DNA from 2 places in the Actinomadura geliboluensis genome. Region 2 is predicted to be linked to the other one. Evidence: riboswitches for the same ligand, from Rfam matches in the RefSeq annotation. Region 2 holds a riboswitch; the other holds the start of a gene.
The links. A riboswitch is a leader RNA that binds a small molecule or an ion and turns the genes downstream of it on or off. The one in region 2 is predicted to bind cyclic di-AMP.

Region 1 (4,489 bases), on a different contig from region 2:
CTGCCGGATCGTGGTCAGCGGGACGGCGGCGCTCGCGGCCAGCTCGATGTCGTCATAGCCGATGACGGCGATGTCGTCAGGGACGCGGACGCCGAGCCGGGTCAGCTCGTTGATCAGCCCGATGGCCAGCAGGTCGTTGGCGCAGAACACGCCGTCCGGCCGCGGGGACAGGGCCATGACCTCGTGGGCGGCGGCCTGGCCCTCGGTGGGGCTAAGGGCGTCCTGGACGAGCGTGATGGGCTCGCCGAGACCCGCCTCAATGAGCGTGCGGGCGGCGCCGTCGCGGCGGTCGACGCAGGGCAGCGGTTCCGGGACGCCGGTCACGAACACGATCCGCTCGCGGCCGATGCCGAGCAGCCGCGCGGCGGCGATCTCCCCACCCGCGAAATGGTCGACCCGGGCCGAGCACGCGTCGGCCGAGTCGCGGTCGATCACCACGACGCTCATGCCGGCGGCGCGCAGCCGGGAGATGTCGCCGGGGTTCCCTCCGACGGGGATGATCAGGACCCCGGCGGCCTGCTGCTCCTCCAGGAGCTCCAGCGAACGGCGCTCCTTGGCGGACGAGTGGTCGCTGGAGAGCCAGAGGGCGTCGTGGCCCGCCTCGTTGAGGGCCGCCTCGGCGCCGCGCGCGACATCGGACGCGTACGGGTTGGCGAGGTCCTCGACGACGATGCCGAAGGCGCGCCGCGGCTGGTCGCCGAACTCGCCCGCGGTGCGCTCGGGGCGCCGCCGGAGCCGGCGCGCGGACTCGTTCCGCACGAATCCGAGCTCCTCGATCGCCGCGCGGACGCGGTCACGGGTAGCTTCGGCCACGAGGTCTGGCCGGTTTAGGACATTCGAAACGGTCCCAACTGAGACTCCAGCCCGCCTCGCGACCTCACGAATACTGGTCTGTGGCAACTCGCTCCTCGTCCCGACCCAGGAGTGTTTCCCCAGGTAGTGGAGTTATGCGCGGTACAGAGCGAATCGAGCGACTACGGAACGTCGCCGATCGGACGCATACCGCATTTGGGCAGCGCTTGACGGGCCGGATCCGGCCGCCTAGCGTTCCGAGCCGAAGCGTAGCTTGAAACGATTCACGATCTTGCTCAGCGGCAAGACGCGGCGAGTCCGACGAGGAGGGCCGGATGCGGATGGCTGGCGATCTCATCCCGTCTCCCTCGGACGACCAACGAGTGAATCGTCACCCGGAGTTCCCCCGTACGACCCCGCAATCGGCCAGGCGGCCACCTCCGGCCAAGCTCGTGAGACAGCAAAGGAACCCGATGATCTAAGTCCGGAGGGCTCCGGACCCGGCAACCCAACGCGCGTACAGATCGAGGCCCAACCCGTGCCTGTGCAGCGGACGGCTGCATCCCCGCGGTCATCACCACGGACGAGGGAGGACGGAGTGGAAACAGCCACACTCGCACGTCGTGGCACCGACGATTTCGGGCTGAGCGAGGAGGAGATCCGGCTGCTCGCCCAGATCGCGAGCGGTGTCACCGCCGATGTGGCGGCACGCAAGCTGGAGCTGAGCGCACGGACCTTGCGGCGCCGGTTGCGGACGATCTGCGACCGGCTGGAGGTCAACACTCCTATCGAGGCCGTGGTGTGGGCGGCCCGGAGGCAGCTCATCTAGCCGGCTTCACCCCCCGACGCTCGCCAGGGGACGGGCGAGCGTCACCGAGAGATCCAGGCGGCGAACCGAACTCCGTCCGACCCCGCAGCGGCGGCGCCGGCGCCCTGGCAGGTAGGTCCCTGCAGGTGGCGTCGCCGCGGACGGCGTTCAACCCCCCATGGATCCCATAGTCATGCGCACCTCCGCAGTCATGCGCACATTCGCGGAGTAGGCGCACACCCACTCAGCCTTGCGCACACCCGTGCTCGCGAGCGCACGCGCTTCGGTGGCGGGAGCCAGGCGTCCCGGACCGAGCGTGGGCCGGGTCAGGCGACGCGGACGCCGCCCGCGAAGGGCCGCCCGTCCATGGAGGCGATCTTCACGACGTCGCCGGTGTGCGGCGCGTGGATCATCTTGCCGCCCCCGATGTACATCCCCATGTGGTGCAGGTCGGCGTAGAAGAACACGAGGTCGCCCGGCTGGAGCTGGCTGCGGGACACGTGGGTGCCGGCGTTCCACTGGCTGCCGGTGTAGTGCGGCAGGTTGATGCCGACCTGCTTGTAGGCCCACATCGTCAGGCCGGAGCAGTCGAAGGTGCTCGGCCCGGAGGCGCCCCAGACGTACGGGCGGCCGAGCTTGCCCATCGCGTACCGCAGCGCCTGCGCGGCCTTGCCGGTGCCGATGACGGGGAGCTTCGCGAGCTGGGACGGGTCCCGCTTGACGATCGTGCCGCGGACCTTCTCGTAGGCGTCGGTGACCTTCTTGCGCTGCGCGTCGAGCTGGGTCCGCAGCTGCTTGACCTGCGCGGCGCGCGATTCGGCGGACTTGCGGGCGCGCTGGGCGGCCTGCATCGCCTGCATGAGGCCGAGCACCTTGGTGCTGTCGCGCTTGGCGAAGTAGTTGAGGGTGGCGGCCTGGTCGAGGACGGCCTGCGGGTCCTGGGAGGCGACGAACGAGACCGTCGGATCGGAGCCGCCCTGCATGTAGCTGGTCGCGGCGAGGGTGCCGACCTTCTGCCGGATCGCCTGGAGCGACTTCTCCTGCCGCTCGGCGTTCTCGGTGGCGACCTCGGCGGCGCGCTTGGACTGCGCGAGCTTCACCTTCAGGCCGTTGTACTGCTCGGTGAGCTGCTCCAGCTGGTCGGCGAGCTTGAAGGCCTGGGAGCGGAGTTCTTTGGTGGACGGCTCGGGATCGGCGTGCGCGACGGCGACGGTGTGCGGAGCGGCCGTCAGCGCGACGAGCGCGCCGGCCACGGTGACCGCGCGGCCGCGGAAGCGTCGAAGGGAAGCAGACCGCGAGTGCTGCACGAGTTCTCCTCTCCTCGACCGCCTACCGGGTTAGCTGACGGGTTGGGGCCGGAGCAGCCCGTCCGCGAGCGTGCGCGGGCCAGGCCGCGGCGCTGCGGATTCACCCCTGCCGGCCGCTGCTTCGGGGCAATCCCCGGAAACGCTCCGAAAGTGGGTCCCCGGCTCCCCGGGGCGCTGGTTCGCGGCCCGTGGACTCGGCGGTTCGGCCTCCGTTCTGCGGGTGGCCGATGTCAGCGATGGACACTAACGGAATGCGGATTGGATGCCAACCAGATCCTGAGAAGTCGCAGGTCGGACGGGCGGGGCGCGCTTCCACCGGCGGCCTCCGGGGGCGCTGAGCGATGTGTTCTGGGTCACTTTCCAGAGGCCCGAGCGGCCTATCTAGTCGCTTTTATCTAGTCACCCTTCTGCTGTGCTCACCACGCGTATGCGCACGCCGACGTTCGGCAAGGTCCGGTGTTCGATAATCTCGCCTGTTTGTGGAGGTCGTGATCCGGCGTGCCCGTACCGCCGATGTTCAGGAGATCCGCAGGCTGGTCGATCTGTACGCCGGGTCGGGGCGACGCCTGCTGAAGAAGTCGACGGTCAAGCTGTACGAGGACGTCCAGGAGTTCTGGATCGCCGAGGACGTCCAGCGAGGGACGCCTGGGCGCGTCGTGGCCTGCGGGGCCCTGCACGTCATGTGGGAGGACCTCGCGGAGGTCCGCTCCGTCGCGGTGGACAAGGGGTACGGCGGACGCGGCATCGGCCACCGCATCGTCGCCCGGCTGCTGGAGACGGCGCGTGAACTCGGCGTGCGGAGGGTGTTCTGCCTTACCTTCGAGGTGGACTTCTTCGCGCGCCACGGCTTCGAGCAGATCCTCGGTACACCGGTGTCGCCTGAGGTGTATGAGGAGCTTCTCCGCTCTTACGACGAAGGCGTGGCAGAGTTCTTGGACCTCGACCGGGTCAAGCCGAATACGTTGGGCAACACCCGGATGTTGCTTCGCCTGGAGGACTGCCCCAAATGAGCGATTCCCCCCACCGCGGACGGCGTTACCAACCGCCGCAGGGCCAGGGTGCCTACGGTCCCCCGCCCCCGTACCAAGGTCCCCAGTGGCAGCAGCAGCCACAGCACCAGCAGCAGCCACAGCAGCAGTGGCAGCAGCCCCAGCAACCTCAGCAGGACTGGGGGCGCTCCTACGAGCCGTCCTACGACCAGTACGGCGACTCCCAAGGCTCCTATGGCGACCCCCACGGCTCCTACGGCGGCTCCCACGGCAGCGAGATGGAACTGGCGCCCATTCACCGCAGGGCCGGCGCCAGGGTCATCGACAACGCCCTCGTCGCCGTCTTCGGGTTCGCGCTCATCCTGCCCGTGACGGTCGCCGCGTTCGGCCTGGGCGGTGAAGGCGGCAACGACGAGGAAGAGGGCGGCATCTGGAACTGGCCCATCATCTTCACCCTGTTCTTCGTCATGTCCGTGCTGCCGTTCCTCTACGAGGCCGTCCAGCTGTCCATGTGGGGGCGGACGCTGGGCAAGCGGATCCTGGGCCTGGGCATCGTGCAGGCCCGTCCTGCGGGCGAGCCGATGAGCACGACG
Region 2 (4,489 bases):
ACGACCGAGTTCACCCTGCCAAAGGAGGTCCGGACACAATGAGCATGCCGCTTCGCCAGAGTCTCCGCATCGGGGGCTACATCCTCCGCAACAAGCTGCGCGGCAGGGAGAAGTTCCCGCTGATCGTGGAGCTGGAACCGCTGTTCGCCTGCAACCTCGCCTGCGCCGGCTGCGGGAAGATCCAGCATCCCGCCGACACGCTGAAGCGGCGGATGCCGGTCGAGCAGGCCGTCGCCGCCATCGAGGAGTGCGGGGCGCCGATGGTGTCCATCGCGGGCGGCGAGCCGCTCATGCACCCGCAGATCGACGAGCTGGTCGGCGAGCTCGTGAAGCGCAAGAAGTTCGTCTTCCTGTGCACCAACGCGCTGCTGATCCCGCGGAAGCTCGACAAGTTCAAGCCGTCGCCGTACTTCGCGTGGGCCGTCCACATCGACGGTCTGCAGGAGCGCCACGACGCGTCCGTCTGCAAGGACGGCGTGTTCGAGGACGCGGTGGCCGCCATCAAGGAGTGCAAGCGGCGCGGGTTCCGCGTGACGACCAACACGACGTTCTTCAACACCGACACCCCGCAGACCGTCATCGAGGTGATGAACTACCTCAACGACGACCTCAAGGTCGACGAGATGATGATCTCGCCGGGGTACGCCTACGACAAGGCGCCCGACCAGGAGCACTTCCTCGGCGTCCAGGAGACCCGCGAGCTGTTCCGCAAGGCGTTCGCGGACGGCAACCGCAAGCGCTGGCGGCTCAACCACTCGCCGCTGTTCCTGGACTTCCTGGAGGGCAAGGTCGACTTCCCGTGCACGGCCTGGGCGATCCCGTCCTACTCGCTGTTCGGGTGGCAGCGCCCCTGCTACCTGATGTCGGACGGCTACGCGCAGACCTACCAGGAGCTGCTGGACGAGACCGACTGGGACTCCTACGGCCGGGGGCGCGACCCGCGCTGCGCGAACTGCATGGCCCACTGCGGGTACGAGCCGACGGCGGTCATGGCCACGGTCGGTTCGCTGAAGGAGTCGATCAGGGCGATGCGCGACACCTGACCGAAAAGCCCGGAGAGTGGGGATTTCGGCCCACTCTCCGGGCGTAACGATCTACGATGGCGGCATGGCTGACGAGTGGCCTCCGGCCGAGCTGGACTTCGACAAGCCCACCATCGCGCGCGCCTACGACGCGCTCCTCGGCGGCAAGGACAACTTCGCCGCCGACCGCGCGCTGGCCGACCAGACGGCCGCGCTGATCCCGGGCCTGCGCGAATCCGCGGTCGAGAACCGCAAGGTGCTCGTCCGGGGCGTCCGCTACCTGGCGCGGGAAGCCGGCATGGACCAGTTCCTCGACCTCGGCAGCGGACTGCCCACGGTCGAGAACACCCACGAGGTCGCCCAGCGCGAGAACCCGGACGCCCGCGTCGTCTACGTCGACATCGACCCGCTGGTCTCCGTCCACGGGCGGGCGATCCTGGCCAACAACGACGCCACGCGGGTGATGGTCGGCGACGTCCGCGACCCGGCGGCCGTCCTGTCGGACCCCGCCGTCGACGGCTTCATCGACTTCTCCCGCCCGGCCGTCGTCATGATGGTCGGGATGCTGCACTACCTGTCGCCGGACGTGGTGGACGGCGTCGTCGCCGCCTACCGCGACGTCCTGGCGCCCGGCAGCCACCTGTTCATGACGTCCCTCGTGGACACGGGCCTGCCCCAGCAACAGGAGCTGGCCCGCATCACACGAGAGAACCTGGAAGAGGGCTGGGCGCGCACGCCCGCCGAGATCGAGGCCCAGTTCGGAGACTTCGAACTGGTCGAACCCGGTGTGACCTACACGGCCCTGTGGCGTCCCGACGGCCCGGTCGACCCGGACAACCTCGCTCCGGGGGAGCAGCTCGGGATGGCCGGCGTCGCCATCAAGCTCCGCTGAGCTTCTTCGGCCGGTACGCCTTGTACTCGCTGCCCGAGTCGAGGCCGTAGTCGCGCGTCCGGTAGTCGGTGCCGTACCGGCCGCGCTGCTCGTACGCCCAGTAGGACGTGTGCGCCTTGTTGGCCCACTTCTCGAAGATGACGACGTGGCGCGTCGTGTTGGTGCCCTCGGCGTCCATCACGAGGTCGCCCTTCTTGAGCTCCGACATCTTGATGCGCTCGGTGTAGCGCGAGGACGTCAGGCCGACGGTGTTCGGCCCGGGCTTCGCGAGCCCGAGGGTCATCGCCACGAAGCCGGAGCAGTCGGTGCGGTAGCCGTTGTGGTAGTCGGTCTGGCTGTAGGGCACGCGCCGGCTGCTGTGGGGGTTCCACGTCTTCGCCAGCTCGATGACCTTCGAGCGCTTGTCGGTCTCGTCCGGCTTGGCGGACGACCCGGAGCCCTTCTCCGGGTCCGTGCGCGGCTCCGCCTCGGCGGAGCGCTGCTTGGGGATGCTCTGGACGGAGGCGACGGACGTGCCCGACTCGGACGAACCGGCCGTCGCCTGGAGGGTCGTCGCGGCCACGCCGATCGCGGCGAGGCCGAGGATCGCGCCGTTGGCGCGCGGGCTCAGCCCGAAAAGACCCGGCTTCCTGCTCTTCTTGCCCGTGCTGTCGTTGCCCGAGTTGTGATTGCCCGTGCTGTGCTTGCCTGTCAAGGGGGACTCCTTGCTTCCATGGGCCGCCTACCGGGTTAGCTGACGGGTTCGGACGTGGAAGTCGCCCTACGGCCTGTGAAACGGCCGATTCACCCCAGTGCACGAGGGTGGGTCCCCGGCTCCGCGCTATGGCGGACTCGGCGGGTGCCGCTGCGAGAGAGAGCGGCGCTGCTGTTGTAGGGCCCGTTCAGGGCGCGGGCGGCGTGCATGGGAGGTGCCGCCGGGCGACGCGTGGGGCGCGCCGCCCCCACCGGCTCGGTGCCAGGTGGGACAAGAACGCCTGGTGAGCGCCTTGGCGGGGGCCAAGCTACTCGGATCACCAAGCGAAGGCAAACCCCAGCAAAATCAAATACCCAGCTCAACCGCCCGGAAGCGGTTGCGGACGAGCGATGCGGGCGCCGGGCGGCGCCCGCATCGGCGGCCGTCCGGCGTCACGACCAGGGGGCCACCGGATACCACGGGATGATCTCCCGGCGGGCGAGCAGCCGCACGTCCCAGTAGAGGAGGCTGAAGACCCCGGCCACGATCAGCGAGGACGCCGTCAGGACCGCGACGCGGCGCGGATCGGCGGCCAGCCAGCGGCTCAGCCGGCGGCCCGCGAGATGGGCGAGCAGCAGGAACAGCACCGCCATGATCACGATGTTGCCGACCGACTGGAGGACGAACGCGGCGGCCCCGTACAGCGGGTTGTGGCTCTCCGCCGCGTCGCGGAAGAGCTGCCGGAACAGCGGGTACGGGCGGCCGATCAGGAACCCGCCGATCAGCGCGCCCATGAAGACCAGCGGAGCGTTGGGGAAGCGGCGCGCCACCCGGGCGAACGGGTCGCGGACGACGCCGAGCGCGGCGGCCCCCATGTAGATCATCGCCAGCCCGATCGCGCCGAACACCACCATGGACTGGACGCTGCGCGCGGACAGCGAACCGGGGGTGCTCTCGGCGGTCGAGAACTGCGGCATGCCGGTGCCCGCCAGGCCGACGATCGCGCCGTAGCCGGCTGACACCGTCACCATGCCGAGCGCGATCCAGCCGAGCGGCCGGAGCGTCCCGGCGAGCCGGTCCCACCGGCCGCCGGTGCCGCCGAGCAGCGGCGCGACCGTGCTGAACGCGGCCACGTTGCAGGCCGTGAACGAGCCGGCGAGCCCGCTCGCGAAGGCGAAGGCGATCCCGGCGGCGATCCCGGCGATCGGCGTCCCCTTCGCGTCATGGCCGAGGAGCGTGCCGGCGACGTTGTCCCCGATCGTCTGGTCGACGAACTTCGCCGACCAGACGACCGTCAGCAGGAATCCGGCGCCCGCGCTGAGCAGAATGATCAGCGCGCGGCGGCGCGGGAAATGGCCGGTGACGAAAAGGGAGGTTCCGGTCGTCACGGGTGCCGCCTTTTCAGGGCGCGGCGTGGGCAGGGTGTGGCTCTGATCTTGAGGCATGTCATTCCCTGGGGGCGTGAGCGATTCACGGCGCGGACTCGGTGCACGGGTCTTTTCCGTGCGCGGGGGTTTTCCGAGTGGAGGGGAGTGATCCGGCTCTCAGTATGCGGGCTCGTTCTGGGCGGTGCTTCTTCGCACTTGCTCGATCGCGGGGACGGGACGCCGGGCGCCGGGACGTCAGGACGTCAGCTCGCGGGCCGCGTCGGGGGCGGTGAGCGCGAGCAGGACCGGCGGGTCGTAGGGGCTGAGCGGGCGCAGCCGGACCTCGGCCGTCCGCACGGCGGTGCCGTGCCTGATCATGATCGGGCCGGCGGCGCCGACCAGCGCGTCCTCGGCGGCCGCGTCCGGTCCCGGGGCGGGCGAGTAGGCGAGGACATGCCATCTACCAGGCAGGACGTGCGTCAGCGCGAAGGCGCCAGGCGCGGGCAGGATCGAGCACCGGGCCGGGAGGCCGGTC

Region 1: it holds a riboswitch for cyclic di-AMP, as region 2 does, so the genes downstream of both, ACGFI1_RS22530 (C40 family peptidase) here and ACGFI1_RS16330 (hypothetical protein) in region 2, are expected to answer to the same signal.

Annotation. Positions count from the first base shown of each region.
Region 1 covers NZ_JBICUA010000006.1:520,556-525,044, reverse strand. The annotation lists gene ACGFI1_RS22540 (LacI family DNA-binding transcriptional regulator) at 1-900, opposite strand, end outside; gene ACGFI1_RS22535 (LuxR C-terminal-related transcriptional regulator) at 1,391-1,621, shown strand; gene ACGFI1_RS22530 (C40 family peptidase) at 1,927-2,907, opposite strand; cyclic di-AMP (ydaO/yuaA leader) riboswitch at 2,911-3,117, opposite strand; gene ACGFI1_RS22525 (amino-acid N-acetyltransferase) at 3,387-3,917, shown strand; gene ACGFI1_RS22520 (RDD family protein) at 3,914-4,489, shown strand, end outside.
Region 2 covers NZ_JBICUA010000004.1:420,310-424,798, reverse strand. The annotation lists gene hpnH (adenosyl-hopene transferase HpnH) at 39-1,043, shown strand; gene ACGFI1_RS16335 (SAM-dependent methyltransferase) at 1,108-1,914, shown strand; gene ACGFI1_RS16330 (hypothetical protein) at 1,901-2,608, opposite strand; cyclic di-AMP (ydaO/yuaA leader) riboswitch at 2,618-2,761, opposite strand; gene ACGFI1_RS16325 (hypothetical protein) at 3,040-3,975, opposite strand; gene ACGFI1_RS16320 (helix-turn-helix domain-containing protein) at 4,210-4,489, opposite strand, start outside.